Regions from separate parts of the Luteimonas sp. 3794 genome, predicted to be linked through region 1. Evidence: predicted binding sites of a transcription regulator. Region 1 holds the regulator's gene; the other holds the start of a gene.
The links. Region 1 encodes FliA, which starts transcription of late flagellar genes. Its sites were predicted from a motif close to TAAAGTTTNNCNNNCNNNGGCCGATAA; they were not measured.
Positions count from the first base shown of each region.

Region 2: a site for FliA is predicted at 5,105-5,131, ahead of J2X52_RS11415 (methyl-accepting chemotaxis protein). Genes of this name have one in related genera too.

Region 1 is NZ_JAVDVJ010000002.1:220,895-228,856, forward strand. It holds gene motD (flagellar motor protein MotD) at 1-686, opposite strand, end outside; gene J2X52_RS04615 (flagellar motor protein) at 696-1,436, opposite strand; gene J2X52_RS04620 (chemotaxis protein CheA) at 1,500-3,467, opposite strand; gene J2X52_RS04625 (protein phosphatase CheZ) at 3,471-4,073, opposite strand; gene cheY (chemotaxis response regulator CheY) at 4,070-4,462, opposite strand; gene J2X52_RS04635 (RNA polymerase sigma factor FliA) at 4,488-5,252, opposite strand; gene J2X52_RS04640 (P-loop NTPase) at 5,249-6,106, opposite strand; gene flhF (flagellar biosynthesis protein FlhF) at 6,093-7,688, opposite strand; gene flhA (flagellar biosynthesis protein FlhA) at 7,960-7,962, opposite strand, start outside.
Region 2 is NZ_JAVDVJ010000007.1:76,655-84,616, reverse strand. It holds gene J2X52_RS11425 (DUF4136 domain-containing protein) at 371-967, opposite strand; gene thiC (phosphomethylpyrimidine synthase ThiC) at 1,091-2,968, opposite strand; TPP riboswitch at 3,089-3,183, opposite strand; gene J2X52_RS11415 (methyl-accepting chemotaxis protein) at 3,227-5,077, opposite strand; gene thrA (bifunctional aspartate kinase/homoserine dehydrogenase I) at 5,403-7,907, shown strand; gene J2X52_RS11405 (homoserine kinase) at 7,904-7,962, shown strand, end outside.

The DNA.
Region 1 (7,962 bases):
CTGGCCGCACGCGCGGCCGACAGCTCCCAGTTCGACGGGAACTGGGCGGTCGCGATCGGCCGGTCGTCGGTATAGCCCTCGATGCGGATCGGATTGGGCAGATCGCGCAGCACCACAGCCAGTCGCCCCAGCAGCTCGCGCGCCCGGAATTCCAGCGTCGCCGAGCCGCTCGCGAACAGCAGGTCGCTGTTGATCTCGACCTCCAGCCACAGGTCGGACCGACGCACGGTGATCAGGCGCGCCTTGACCATCTCCGACAGCGTGTCTTCGAGCTGCAGGGCCAGGCCCGAAAGCTGCTCGCGCGCCGCCGCGATCGATGCGGCATCCGCGCCGCCGTCGCCGATCCGGTCCGCGCGCAGTTTCGATTCCAGGATCGGCCGCAGCGGCGAGTCGAGCATCGGGCGCGAGGTCGGGCCTTCACGGGCGCCACGCGGCACCGGCGTGGGCTTGCCGATCGAGGCTTCCGCCTTCTGGTTGTCGCCGATCTGGATCGGGTCGAGCGTGCTCGGCGGCGCATTGAACGCGCTGGCCAGCGACGCGGCGACGGCGCGGTACTTGCCTTCGTTGACGGAGGAGATCGCGTACATCACCACGAAGAACGCGAGCAGCAGCGTGACCAGATCGCCATAGGGGATGGCCCAGGCTTCGTGGTTGATGTGGTCCTCGTGGGCCTTCTTGCGTGCCATGTCTGCGGATCAGTGCAGGAAGCCGGCGAGCCGAGCCTCGATGTTGCGGGGGTTTTCGCCCTGCGCGATCGCGATCAGCCCTTCGATGGCCAGCTCGCGCTCTCCGGTGCGGCGGCCGATCACACTCTTGAGCTTGGCGGCCATCGGCAGGAAGAACATGTTGGCCGAGGCGATGCCGTAGATCGTGGCGGTGAACGCGGCGGCGATGCCGTGGCCGAGCTTGCTCGGATCGGCGAGGTTCTTCATCACCGCGATCAGGCCCAGCACCGCGCCGACGATGCCCAGCGTGGGCGCGTAGATGCCCATGCCTTCGAACACCTTGGCCGCGGCGAGGTCATGGTGTTCCTCGCCCTGCAGTTCGATCTCCAGCATGTGACGGATGGCCTCGGGCTCGACGCCGTCGACCAGCATCTGCAGGCCCTTCTTGAGGAACGGATCGGTCTGCGCCGCGACGTGGCTTTCCAGCCCCAGCAGTCCCTGCTTGCGCGAGACATTGCTCCATTCGATGAGTTGCGCGATCAGCGCCGCGCGATCGGACACCGGCGGCTTGACCACCCAGCCGGCGATCTTGAACGCGTGTTTCAGCGTGCTGCCCGGTGTGTGCAGCATTATCGCCGCGACCGTGCCGACCATGACGATCAGGAAGGCGGCGGGCGACCAGAGCGCGCTCAGCCCCGCACCCTTGAGCACGCTGCCGCCCAGGATGGCGATCAGGGCAAGCACGAGTCCGGCGACGCTGAAAAGGTCCATGAGCTAGGTATCGGCGGAAACGGGAAGGACTTAAATGGGGCGCGGACCTGCCGCGGCCCGCGATCAGCGCAGGCGGAGCGCGTCGACGTCGAGGATCAGCGCGAGACGCCCATCGCCGATCAGCGTCGCACCGGCATAGCCGGGCAGGCCGCGCAGGGCCTTGGGCAGCGGCTTGATCACCACCTCTTCGCGGCCACGCACTTCGTCCACGACCAGGCCGAAGCGGCTGTCGCCGCGCTGCAGGACGACGATCGTCAGCAGGGTCGTGTCCGGCGCCGGGGTGCCCAGCCAGTGACGCAGGTCGAGCAGCGACAACGTGTGCGAGCGGCGGTCGAGTGCCGCGCGGCCGTCGAACCAGTTCACCGTGCGCGACGGCGCGTGCAGCACTTCCTGCACACGTGCCAGCGGCAGCGCATACGCATCGCCCGAGGCATGCACGAGCAGGGTCGGCAGGATGGCGAGCGTGAGCGGCACGCGCAGCGAGAAGCGGCTGCCGCGACCGAGTTCCGAGGTCACCTGGATCTGGCCGCCGAGCTCGCGGATGCGCGACTGCACCACGTCCATGCCGACGCCGCGCCCGGAGATGTCGCTGACCTCGTCGCGGGTGGAAAACCCGGCCATGAAGATCAGGTTGAGGCATTCCTCGGCGCTCAGGCGGGCCGCCGACTCGGCGTCGATCAGGCCCTTGTCGCGCGCCTTCGAACGCAGGCGTTCGGGATCGATGCCGGCGCCGTCGTCCTGGATCTCGATGCCGACGTAGTCGCCCTGCTGCTGCGCGCTCAGACGCACGCGACCGGCGCGCGGCTTGCCGGTGGCTTCGCGCAATTCGGGCATCTCGATGCCGTGGTCGATGGCATTGCGCACCAGATGGATCAGCGGATCGGCCAGCGCCTCGACCAGGTTGCGGTCGAGCTCGGTCTCCGCGCCCACCAGGTCCAGGTCCACTTCCTTGTCGAGGGCGCGGGCCACGTCGCGGGCGAGCTTGGGGAAGCGCGAGAACACCTTGCCCACCGGCTGCATACGCGTGCGCATGACCGCGCTCTGCAGGCGCGCGGTGGCGTTGTCGAGCGTGGTCACCGCGCGGTCGAGATCCTCGTCGCGCAGGCGCGTGCGCAGGGTCTTGAGCCGGTTGCGTGCGAGTACGAGTTCGCCGACCAGATCCACGATGACATCGAGCCGCTTGGTGTCGACGCGGACGGTCTGTTCGCGCTCACTCGTCGGCGCCGCTGCATCCGTCTTGGCGGCTGGCGGCGGCGGGCGACGCGGTGGCGGGGCGATGGCGGCCGGGGCCGCGGGTGCAGCTGCAGCCGGCGCCGCGACCGTGCCCGGCGCGGCGCCGCCATGCAGCTGGTCGAGCAGGGCCTCGAATTCGTCGTCGCCGATCATGTCGTCGGCAGGCGGGACGGCGGCGGTCGGCGCCACGCCAACAGACGCGCCCGGCACGCCGGCACCGTGAAGCTGGTCGAGCAGGGCTTCGAACTCGTCGTCGCCGATCATCCCCGGGTCGGGGGCGGGACCGGTCTGCAGACCCGGTGCGCGTTCGCCGTGCAACTGGTCGAGCAACGACTCGAACTCGTCGTCGGTGATCATGCCGTCGCCGCCGGCTGCGGGCGCGGCCTGGGGCGGCGCGGCAGCGCGCACCGGCGCGGCCGCGGGAACGTCGAACGGCGCGAAGCCGGCGATCAACGCATCCGGCGCGCTCGGAACGGTGTCCTGGTATTCGATCGCATCGACCATCGCCTGCAGCCAGTCCAGCGACTGCTGCGCGGCGTCGAAGTGACGCGGCAGCAGCGCCGCCTGGCCGGCGCGCACCATGCCGAGGGTTTCCTCGGCGGCGTGGCACAACTGCACCAGTGGTACCGCGCCAAGAAAGCCGGCACCGCCCTTGAGCGTATGGAAGGCGCGGAACACCGCATTGAGGCGCTCGCGATCATCGGGCGTCTGTTCCAGGCCAACGAGTTGCCCGCCGAGGTCGTCCAGCAGTTCGCGTGCTTCAAGCACGAAGTCGGCGACGATGTCGGGCGACTGCATGGCTCAGAGCCCCAGGTTCGACAGCAGGTCGTCGGCGTCGCTCTGGCCGACGGTGTGGCGGTCCAGCCCCGACACCGCCGGCCCGTTGCCGCGCGCGTTGTCTTCCTTCGGCGGCAGGCCGAGCGCGCCGAAGCCTTCGTGCACGCCGCGCACGATGCCTGCGACGCGGCGGATGATCTGCCCGCCCAGGTCCTGGTGACTCTGCGCCAGCGCCATCTCGCGCAGGTTCTCGCGCAGCGATTCCACGGTACCGGTCTGGGTGTCGTCGAGCGGACCTTCCTTGAGCCGGGCCACGAGCGCGCGGCTGTCGTCGATCAGGTCGAGCGTGCGATGGGTGGCCTGTTCGGTCATCTCGACCACGTGGTCCAGGCGCGCACACGCGTCGTCGAGTCCGTTGCCCTCGGCCGGCGTGGGCGGCAGCGTGTCGAGGGCCTGCGAAAGATCGCGGGCCAGGCGTCCCAGACCGCTGACGAGGCTGCGCGCGCGCGCGGCGGCCAGCGCATCGATCTGCCGGCGCCAGCCGTCCTCGTCGCCGCGCTCGAGCGCTTCGAGGGCGTCATGGAGCAGCGTGGCGAGCTGGCTGCGTTCGGTGGCGGTGGCGGTCATGCCGCGGTCCCCAGGCGTTCGAAGATCTTGCCGAGCTTTTCTTCGAGGGTCTGCGCGGTGAACGGCTTGATGATGTAGCCGTTCACGCCGTTCTGCGCGGCTTCGATGATCTGCTCGCGCTTGGCTTCCGCGGTGACCATCAGCACCGGCAGGGCGCGGAACTTGGGGTCGGCGCGGATTTCGCGCAGCAGTTCGATGCCGGTCATGCCCGGCATGTTCCAGTCGGTGACGACCAGTTCCACTGCGTCCTGACGCAGCACGGCGAGTGCGCTGTTGCCGTCTTCCGCCTCGACCGTGTTGTTGAAGCCCAGATCGGACAGCAGGTTCTTGACGATCCGGCGCATCGTCGAGAAATCGTCGACGACCAGGATGCGGATGTTCTTGTTCAAAACGGACTCCAGAGTGAGCGTGACATCAGTCGTCGGCACCGTAACCGGTATCGGCGAGTTCGAAGGCGGTGAGACGGCCGCGCAGGCGCACCACGGCCTGGCCGTGGATCTGGCAGACGCGTGACTCGCTGACGCCGAGCACGGCGCCGATTTCCTTCAGATTGAGTTCCTGTTCGTAGTACAGCGACAGCACCAGCTGCTCGCGCTCGGGCAGGTGGCCGATCGCGGACATCAGCTCGCGGCCGAATTCGCCACGCACCAGGTTTTCCTGCGGCGTGGGGCCGCCGCCGCGGTTGACCGGTTCCACCTCACCGTGGTCTTCGATGTGCGAATCAAGGCTCAGCACCTGACCGCGAGCGGCGTCCTCGAGCAGGCGCTGGTAATCCTCCAGCGGCATCTCCAGCTTCGCGGCGACCTCGTGGGCGCTCGCGGCGCGGCCGGTGCTCTGCTCGATCGAACGGATCGCCGAGGCCGCGTCGCGGGCGCGCCGGTGCACCGAGCGCGGCACCCAGTCGCCGCGGCGGATCTCGTCGATCATCGAGCCGCGGATGCGGATCGAGGCATAGGTTTCGAACGAGGCCCCCTGGTCGGCGTCGTAGCTGCGCGAGGCCTCGAGCAGCCCGATCATGCCGGCCTGGATCAGGTCGTCGATCTCGACGCTGGCCGGCAGCCGCGCAGCAAGGTGATGGGCGATCCGGCGCACCAGTTCGGCGTGCTGCACGAGCGGATCGACATCGGGGGCGACGGCGCGTTGCACCGACTGGTACTGCTGACGTGCGGCGAGGCTCATGCGACTGCTCCCTGGCGCAACATGCGCTCGACGAAGAATTCCACGTGGCCGCGCGGCGCGGTCGGTGCCTGCCAGCGCGAGACGCGCTGGGCGATCTCGATCAGCGCACGTGCCGACGGACTGCCCGGATACGCGGTGACCACGGCCTGCTGGCGCTGTACGGCCATGCGCAGCCAGTCGCACTGCGGCACCGCGCCCAGATAGTTCAAGGACACATCACCGATGAAGCGCTCGCACACGCGCGAGAGTTTCTCGTGCAGGTTGCGGCCTTCCTGCGGGCTGCGGACCATGTTGGCCACCACCTGCACCCGGTTCACCCCACGCTCGCGCGCCAGCACCTTGATCAGGGCGTAGGCGTCTGTGATCGAGGCCGGTTCGTCGCAGACCACGACAATCGCGTCCTGCGCGGCCTGGCAGAAGGTCAGCACCGAATCGGTGATGCCGGCGGCGGTGTCGACGACCAGCAGGTCGAGGTCACGCTGCAGGTCGTTGAACACGTTCACCAGCCCCGCATGTTCGGCGGGACGCAGCTCGGCCATGTGGCGACGCCCGGAAGCGGCGGGGACCACGAGCACGCCCGCGGGGCCTTCGAGAATGATGTCGTCGAGTTCGCAGCGTCCGGCCACCAGATCGGCCAGCGTGTGCTTGGGCGACAGGCCCAGCAGCACGTCGACGTTGGCCAGGCCCAGGTCGGCATCGAGCAGCAGTGTGCGCTGGCCCATGCCCGACAGCGCGACGGCCAGATTGGCCGATACGTTGGTCTTGCCGACGCCGCCCTTGCCGCCGGTGACGGCGAGGGTGCGGACGGGCTGGAAGGGCGCGGAGGACATCGGGAGCAGCTCAGGCGACGGCATGGGTATGTTCCGGGACAATCGGCTTATCGGCATCGCGGCGCAGATCTTCAAGGCGAAGCACCAGATGGGCGGCATTCGCCCGGTGCAGGTCTTCGGGCACGCGCTGGCCATCGGTGACCCAGGTCAGCGGCAACTGGTGGTCGACGGCGACCGACAGGGCGCTGCCCAGGCGGCCGGTTTCGTCCAGCTTGGTCAGCACCACGCCCTGCGGGCGCACGCTGTCGAAGCGGCGGACCACCTCGTCGAGATCGGCGAAATGGGTATTGGCTGGCAGGACCAGCAAGGTGCGCACGTTGCGGGCGGCGCGCAGCCAGTTCAGCTGGCCGGCCAGCGCACGGTCACGCTGGCTCAGGCCGGCGGTGTCGACCAGCACCAGCTTGTAGTCCTCCAGCTTCTGCAGCAACTGCACCAGGCCGGTTTCGCTGTCGGCCTCATGCACGGCGATGCCGAGCTGGCGGCCGTAGCTGTGCAGCTGTTCGCGTCCACCGATGCGCGAAGTGTCCGTCGTCACCAGGGCGATATCGCGCGCCTGGTGCTGGGACGCATACAGCGCCGCCAACTTGGCGATGGTCGTGGTCTTGCCGGCACCGGTGGGACCGACGAGGGCGATCACGCCCGCTTCGCTCAGCGGGTCGATCGGACAGACCGGCAGGCGCTTGGACAGCAGGGCGAGCATCAGGCCGCGCACGCGGGAATCGGGGGTGTCGGCGGGAATCTGCAGCACGGTGTCGCGGGTGATGCCGGCGTCGAAGCCGTAATCCTCCATCAGTTCCATGGCCTGGGCGCGCGCCGGCGAACCGCGCAGGCGCTCGTCGGTGAGGCGGGCCATCTCACGCTCGATCATCATGCGCATCTGCGCGAGCTCGTCGCGCATCTGCGCCAGTTCCCTGTCACTTGAGGGGACGGGCAGGCTGGGCACGGCCGACAGGACCGCCGGCTCGGGCGCGCTCGGCGACGGAAAACCGTCGTCCTGGGTGAGCGCGGCGGAAACGGGCGCGGGTGCTGCCGCGCGCGCCGGTTCCGGAGCGGAGCGCGGTGCCGCGGCCACAGGCGCTGCGGTGCGCGGCGCGGCCGGCGTGTCGTCGCGGTGGCCGGCGGCCAGCAGTTCGGCGAAGGTGGGGCCATCGAGATCGAAGCGGGCCAGTTCGGCCGGCGGGGCGAACGCAGCCGGTACCGGCGCGGAAGCCTGCGCGGCGGCGACGGCAACGGGCGCCGCCGCCAGCGTTGCGCCAGTGCGAGCGGATGCCTCGGCCCGCTGCGGCGTCGGCGCAGCCGGGGCCGCCGGTGGGGCTGCGAGGTCGCGCAGCCAGCGTTCGGACGGCGCCAGCGCGGCCTCGTCGTCGCGCATGGCGCGGCTGCCGCGCAGCATCGTCGCCAGCGGCGGGGCGGCCGCGGGCGCGTCGCGCTGCGCATCCTCGATGGCCCGCTGCACGTAGCCCTCGTCGTAATTGCTGGCCGCGACGATCTCCACGCCTTCGTCGGTCCGGCGGTTGGACAGGATCACAGCGTCCGGGCCATGCGCCTCGCGCACCATTTGCAGGGCGCTACGCATGTCGGCGGCGACGAAACGGCGGATTTTCATGTCGGGAGCCCGGAATTCGGAGTGCGTGAGAAGTGGTTCGAGACGCGGCGGAGCAGGGACGGCAACGGGTCGGGGGGCGGACCCTTGCAGGGGGTGACACGCGGCAGCGGGAGATGCATGCGCCGCGCGGCCGGATCCGCCGTCGCGGGCACCGGTCCTCGACGTGGTGGCCAGCGCCCGGTCTGCGGGCAGCCCGGCGTGGCGCCGGTTCTACCCTGCATGGGGTCCCGCGGCTGCGTTGTGTCGTCCATCACGTCTGACCAGTACCTGTTCA
Region 2 (7,962 bases), on a different contig from region 1:
GGGCTGGAAACACGGCCGGGCCAAGCGGGCTGCCACCCGCCTGCATGACGCCAGTGTCGCTGAGGCCCGTGACAGAACATCGGCCCTGATCGGAACCGCCCTCCCGACGGTCCTGACGGGTCATGCCTCGGTGATCAGCTGCGCGACGCTGGACCCCCGTGTCTCGACGGACTTCCTCTGCGCCGGGACTCGAACATGGGACGCCCGTCGTCAGTGGCCCAGTCACGCGGCGGGGAGAGGACTGGACGGCTACCGGACGCGGTTCAAACTGGCACAGACTTCCGCCGTTCGTCCGCCAGCCGACGGCGCATGCCACCAAAAAAAACGGGCCGCAAGGCCCGTTTTTTCACCGCAGCAGCGGATGCCCGACTTACAGGGCCTGCGCGCGTGCGCCGGCCTGGTGGGGGTAGTTCGCGAAGATCTCGGCGATCGTCGAATTGATCCGCTGCGCGCGCTGGTCCGGCCTCATGTTGGCGACCCGGCCAACGGCGATGCCCTCCCAGACGAGGCGCTTCTCGCGCGCATCGACCAGATCGACGTTCATCGTGCCCTCGGTGTAGCGGTACACGCTGGTGCGTTCGTTCCAGTACGGCACCGCGAAATAACCGCGGTGGCGATAGCTGTAGTAGTACGCATAATCGACCGTCGGCACGCTGCTCACGTCGGTACGACGTTCCATGTAGGCGTTGATGTTCACCCACAGATCCGGATTGGTTTCGCTGTAGCGGTAGCCGCGGCGCTCCATCTCGGCGCGTACGGCGGCCTTGGTGATTTCGCTGGTCTGGGTCTCGTACCCGTCCTTCTCGATCGCCAGCGGCGTGTAGAAGGACCAGGTGCGGTAGGCCGAGAAATCCGCACGAGGATCGGCCTCGGTGGTGATACGGGGGCCGGTGGCACAGCCCGCGAGCAGCGCGATGCCGCACAGCGCCACGAGCCAGCCGGCGACGCGGGACGTCGAAATCTTCATGTCGGATCTCCCTGTTGTCTGGCGGATCGTGACGCGCTGTCCCGATACCGGTCCTGAACATACGCGCCGTCGCGTCGCGCGGATGCGACGGCGCCTGGAGCGGTTCATGCGCCGGCCCTGCCCTCAGCCCGGACGATAGACCTCGGCGCCCTGGGCGCGGAACTCCGCCGACTTCTCCGCCATGCCCGCCGCCAGCGCATCCGTCGTATCCACGCCGTGCTCGGCAGCGTAGTCGCGCACGTCCTGGGTGATCTTCATCGAGCAGAAGTGCGGGCCGCACATCGAGCAGAAATGGGCCGCCTTGTGCGCATCCTTCGGCAGGGTCTCGTCGTGGAAGCTCTGCGCCTTTTCCGGATCCAGGCCGAGATGGAACTGGTCCTGCCAGCGGAACTCGAACCGCGCCTTGCTCAGCGCGTTGTCGCGCACCTGCGCGCCGGGATGACCCTTGGCGAGATCGGCGGCATGCGCGGCGATCTTGTAGGCCATGATCCCGTCGCGCACGTCCTCGCGGTTCGGCAGGCCCAGGTGCTCCTTCGGCGTCACGTAGCAGAGCATCGCGCAGCCGTACCAGCCGATCATCGCCGCGCCGATCGCGCTGGTGATGTGGTCGTAGCCCGGGGCGATGTCGGTCGTCAGCGGGCCTAGCGTGTAGAACGGCGCTTCGCCGCACTCGACCAGTTGCTTGTCCATGTTCTCCTTGATCAGCTGCATCGGCACGTGACCAGGGCCCTCGATCATGGTCTGGATGTCGTGCTTCCACGCGATCTTGGTCAGCTCGCCGAGCGTCTCCAGCTCACCGAACTGCGCGGCGTCGTTGGCATCGGCGATGCAGCCTGGGCGCAGGCCGTCGCCGAGCGAGAACGCCACGTCGTAGGCCTTCATGATCTCGCAGATGTCCTCGAAGTGCGTGTAGAGGAAGCTCTCGCGGTGATGCGCCAGGCACCACTTGGCCATGATCGAGCCACCGCGCGAGACGATGCCGGTCACCCGCTTCGCGCTCAGTGGCACGTAACGCAGCAGCACGCCGGCGTGGATGGTGAAGTAGTCGACGCCCTGCTCGGCCTGCTCGATCAACGTGTCGCGGAAGATCTCCCAGGTCAGTTCCTCGGCGCGACCGTCCACCTTCTCCAGCGCCTGGTAGATCGGCACCGTGCCGATCGGCACCGGCGAATTGCGGATGATCCACTCGCGCGTCTCGTGGATGTGCTTGCCGGTCGACAGATCCATCACCGTGTCGCCGCCCCAGCGAATCGACCAGACCAGCTTCTCCACTTCCTCGGCGATGCCGGAACTCACCGCACTGTTGCCGATGTTGGCGTTGATCTTGGTCAGGAAGTTGCGGCCGATGATCATCGGCTCGCTCTCGGGATGATTGATGTTGTTGGGCAGGATCGCGCGGCCGCGGGCGATTTCATCGCGCACGAACTCCGGCGTGATCACCTGCTGAATATTGGCGCCGAAGGCCTCGCCCGGATGCTGCTGGCGCAGCAGTGCGTCGCGTACCAGCTCGATCCGCTGGTTCTCGCGGATCGCGACGTATTCCATTTCCGGGGTGACGATGCCGCGGCGCGCGTAATGCATCTGGGTGACGTTGGCGCCGGCCTTCGCCACGCGCGGCAGGATTCGCGACGGAAAGCGGACATGGTCGAGCTTGGGGTCGTGCTCGCGGCCACGTCCGAATGCCGAGCTCAATGCCGACAGTGCTTCGGTATCGCCGCGCTCCTCGATCCAGCGCGCGCGCAATGGCGCGAGGCCAGCGGCCAGATCGATCGTGACATCCGGGTCGGTGTACGGGCCGGACGGATCGTAGACGGTGATCGGCGGGTTCTCCTCACCGCCGAACAGTGTCGGCGTGCGCGTCTGCACGATCTCGCGCATCGCCACGCGCAGGTCGGGCCGCGAACCTTCGACATGGATCTTGCGCGAGCCCGGGATCGGGCGCGTCACCGATTCGGACAGCTGGTCGGTCTGCTGCAGCAGTGTGGAAGGCACGGCATTCATCGCATTCGTCCTGTGGTGGCGAACGGGAACCCGGGGTGGGCTCTCCTTCTCGCGGACGAAGCGGCGGCGCGGGCCCGGCGCGACGCCAGCCGCATTGCGCATGCGACAAGACGGTTCTGCGGCAGGTCCTGCGAAGCTTCCCTACGCCGGTATCAACCGGATCAGGTTCGAAGGGACTGTCTCAACCGGCGACGCCGGTACCCCCGCTTCAGCGCGCATTAGACCGCGAAGACAGGTGCGATGCCAGCGCCGCTGGCGTCACTCCAGCGTGTAGCCGACGCGGAACCCGCCCCAATGACGGCCGCTCACGTAGATCGGCACCGAGAGGTCGAACATGATCTGGCCGGTGTCGCGCCGGTAGACCTGCAGGCGCCAGGGGTCGGTGTGCGCACCGACGCTGCGTCCGACCCGATCGTCGAAAATGCGCTTGGTGCGGTTGCCGACAAGGTCGCGGGCGTGATCGCCGGTCAAGGGCTGGCAGAAGCGCTGGTTGTGGGTGGGCACATAGCCATCGGGGTTGGCGCTGATCGCGAAGACAATCCAGGGATGCGCGCCGGCCACCGGTTCCTGCAGCGGCGGTAGCACCCGGTCGCAGAGGGCATCGAAGACGCTGCGGTATTTGGCCGGACTCACGCCGGGAATCGGCTCGTACTCGCGGGCGAACAGTGCGGCCAGGTCGATCTCGCGCTGGGCGACGGCCTGGGCCAGGGCTTGGCCGATGGCCGATGCCGCCGCCTGCGCCAGGCCGAGCACGCAGGCGTGGCGCGGTGTGCGCATCGGATCGGCGGGCAGACGGAACAGGCCCACGCCGTCGTGCAGCGTGGCCGCGTTGCGGCCCAGGGCCTCGCTGCGCTCGGCGACATGGGCGGCATGCTCGAGATTGCTGCGACCCAGGCCGACGACGTGTTCGACCGCCTGGTCGATGGCGGCGATCTCGCCGCTCTGCGCATCGATCCGCTGGGCCACCGACGCCATCGCGCGGCCGGCGCCGCCCAGCAGCTCGCCGATGCCGTCGAGCACCTGTCCGGTGTGCTGCGCCGAGGCGGCGCCCTCGCCGAGGGCGGAGACCGTTTCGCCGATGATGCCGCGCACATCCCGCGCCGCACTCGCGGCACGGTCTGCCAGCCGGCGGATCTCGCTGGCGACCACGGCGAAGCCGCGTCCCGCGTCGCCGGCATGGGCGGCTTCGATGCTGGCGTTGATCGAGAGGATGTTGGTCTGGAAGGCGACGGTGTCGATGACCTCGATGACCTCGTTGGCGCGGGCGGAGCGCTGCTGCACCGCTGCCATCGAATCGGCCAGCGCCCGCGCGGCCTCGATGCCGGCGCGGGCGCGCTCGTCCGCGTTGCCGGCCACATCCCGCACCGCCTGGAGCTCGCCGGTGACCGCCTGCAGGTCCGCCAGCAACCGCCGGCTTGCGGCGAGCACCGATTCCAGCGCTTCGAGCTGCGCCTGCGACTGGCGCACGAGTTCGTCGTTCTCACTGACCAGATGCGGCACTTCGTCGGCAATGCCCACCGACAGGACCACCGCCTGTCGGATCGCCTCGGCGAGGTTGCCGAAGCCTGCCGACAGCCGGCGCACAAGTGGCGCATCTTTTTCGTCGGCGTTCTCCAGTGCGCCGAGGTCGAGATCGCAGCGCGTGAGCAGATCGCCGATCCGCTCCAGCAGGCGCTGCGCGGCGCGCCCGTCTTCGAAGGCCTGGACCAGCGGCTGCAGGCCGCCTGCTGCCACGCCCTCGCCCGCCGCCTCGTGCAGGACGGCGGCCTGGCGCAGCAGGGCGGCGGTTTCGGGATGCGGCAACGAGAGGATCCAGCCGCCGTGATCGGGATCTGCCTGGTAGCGCACCCGCGATGCGGGATCGGCGCCGGGCGCGACCCACACGCCGTCGGTGCCGCGCAGCGCGTCGAGCGGCATGCCCCAGGGCACCCCCAGGGTCTGGCCGTCGAGCATTCCAGGCGCGAGGGCCAGCATGTCGATGGCCACGCGGTTCGCGTCGAGCAGGTGCCCCGCCGCGTCCAGGCGCAGCAGCGCGACCGGCGCATCCGGCAAGGCCGCGCACGCCGCGCCCGGGTCCGCCCCGCCCCGCATATCCGTCGACTCCGCCATGCACCCGTTCTCCCGCGCTGTCTCACGTTAGCGGCCGCGCGCGCGCCACGTTGAGGCGCCCGCTTGACGCGCCGCACCATCGGGGTGGATGCTCGGGTCATGCGCCGCCCCGACCCCCGCCTGCAGATCACCGCCGTTCCGGCGGCCGCGGCGTGTCGATATGCGGCCGCGCAGACCACCCTCACCATTACGACCGGTACCACCCGAACACGGGTGTGGACGGGCGTGTCCAACTGATCCAGCACGCCGCTCCGCACCCGAACCGGGTGCGGCGCTGCCGCCTGACCCGGAACGCGATGCGGGGCCCCGACCCAAGGAGCCTTTGATGTCCGCTGTCCCGTCCAACCCGCTTTCCCGCCTGCAGTTGCACAAGTTCGGCGGCACCAGCCTGGCCGATGCCGGCCGTATCGCTGCGGCCGCGCGCCTGGCCGCACCCGTCGCCGACGGCGCCAGCGTAGTCGTGGTGTCTGCCATGCGCGGCGTCACCGACGCGCTGGTCGCTTTGGCTGCCGTTGCGCGCGGTGGCGGTGACTGGGCGCCGGGCTGGCAGGCCCTGCAAGCCCGTCACCACGAGGCGGCGCACGCGATCCCGGGCGCCGACACCGGAACCCTGATCGCGCGGTTGGACGCCGAGGCGGCCGCGCTGCACGCGGACCTGGGCGCGCTGGCGTTCGCCACAGAAGACGCCGCGCTGCGGGTGTCCGAACGCATCTGGGGCCATGGCGAACTGTGCAGCGCCTGGCTGATGCACGCCGCGCTCGGCGGCGAGCCTGCGGGCTGGGCCCGCCTGGATGCGCGCGAGGTCCTGGTCGTGCATGGCAGCGAGATCGGCATGCATGTCGACCGCGAAGCCAGCCTGAGGTGTCTGGCCGGATGGCGCGCGCGCCATCCGCAGGCGCATGTGGTCGCCACCGGCTTCGTGGCGCGCACGCCGGACGGACACGCGACCACTCTCGGTCGCAACGGCAGTGACCACTCGGCCACGTTGCTGGCGGATTTGTTCGATGCCGACGCGGTGACCATCTGGACCGATGTGGACGGCGTGCTGTCGGCCGATCCGCGACTGGTCCCCGATGCCGTGTGCCTGAGCGCACTGTCGTACGCCGAGGCCTGCGAACTTGCCTACTTCGGCGCCAAGGTGCTGCATCCGCGCACCATCGTGCCGTTGCAGGCACGCGGCATCCCGCTATCGATCCGCAACGCCCTTGCGCCATCCACACGCGGTACACGCATTGATGCGCTGGGCGAGGCCGCACGCTCGCCGGTCAAGGGCCTGAGCATCGTCGACGACATGGCGGTGCTGGAACTCACCGGCAGCGGCATGGCCGGCGTGCCCGGCGTGGCCGAAACGCTGTTCGCGGCGCTGCATGCGACGGGGGTGTCGGTGACGATGATCTCGCAGGGCTCGTCGGAGCATTCGATCTGCTGCGTGGTGCGCGCGCCCGAGGCGGCGCGTGGACGTGCGGCCATCGAAAACGCGTTCGCGGATGCGATCGCCGGCGGCCAGGTCGAGGGCGTGCGCCTGGAGACCGGCCTGTGCGTGCTGGCCGCCGTCGGCGACGGCATGGTCGGCAGCCAGGGCGTCGCCGCGCGGCTGTTCGACGGCCTTGCCCAGGCCCGGGTCAACATCCGCGCGATCGCCCAGGGCGCGAGTGAACGCAACATCTCGGTCGCGATCGCGCAGGACGACGCCACCCGCGCCCTGCGCGCCGCGCACGCTGCGTTCTGGCTGTCGCCGCAAACGGTGTCGGTCGGCGTGATCGGGCCCGGCAATGTGGGCCGCGCGCTGCTGGCGCAATTGTCCGAGGTGATCCCGGCGCTGCGCGCGCGCGCCGGTGTTGATCTGCGCCTGCGGGCGATCGCCAGCAGCCGGCGCATGTATCTGAGCGATGCCGCGCTCGATCCGGATACCGCGGGCGCCCTGCTCGGCGACCACGCCGACGCCTGCGATCTCGACGCCTTCGCCGCGCACGTCCGCGCCGACCACCTGCCGCACGCGATGATCGTCGACTGCAGCGCCAGTGACGCCGTGGCCGCGAAGTACGAAGACTGGCTCGCCGCCGGCATCCATGTGGTTACCCCGAACAAGCACGCCGGCAGTGGCGACTGGACGCGTTATGCGCGGATCGCCGAGGCGCGCGTCACCGGGCACAGCCGCTTCATGTACGAGGCCACGGTGGGCGCCGGTCTGCCGGTCATCGTGACGCTGCGCAACCTGCTCGATACCGGCGACACCCTGCACGCGATTGACGGCATGCTGTCGGGCACGCTGGCATGGCTGTTCAACAGTTTCGACGGCAGCCGGCCGTTCTCCGAACTCGTGCGGGAAGCGCGCGCGCTCGGCTATACCGAGCCTGATCCACGCGACGATCTGTCCGGTCTCGATGTCGCGCGCAAGCTGGTGATCCTCGCGCGCGAGGCCGGTCGCACGCTGTCGCTGGCGGATGTCGATGTGGAAAGCCTGGTGCCCGAAGCGCTGCGCGAGGTGCCGCTCGACGAGTTCCTGCAGCGCCTGTCGGAACTCGACGCGCCGATGCAGGCGCGTCTGGACGCCGCCCGCGCGCAAGGGCGCGGCCTGCGCCATATCGCCCGGCTCGAGGCCGGCGGGGACGCCAGTGTTGGCGTCCGTGCACTTCCCGCCGATCATGCGTGCATGCACACACGTCTGACCGACAATCTTGTCCAGTTCACCACCGCTCGCTACGCCGAGAATCCGCTGGTCGTGCAGGGTCCGGGCGCCGGCCCGCAGGTCACCGCCGCCGGCGTGTTCGGCGACGTGCTCGCGATCGCGCACGCGCTCGGCGCGCGCACCGGCTGGCGACACGCATGAGCGGCCGCATCACATCCGCACGCGCATTCGCGCCCGCGAGCGTCGGCAACATCGG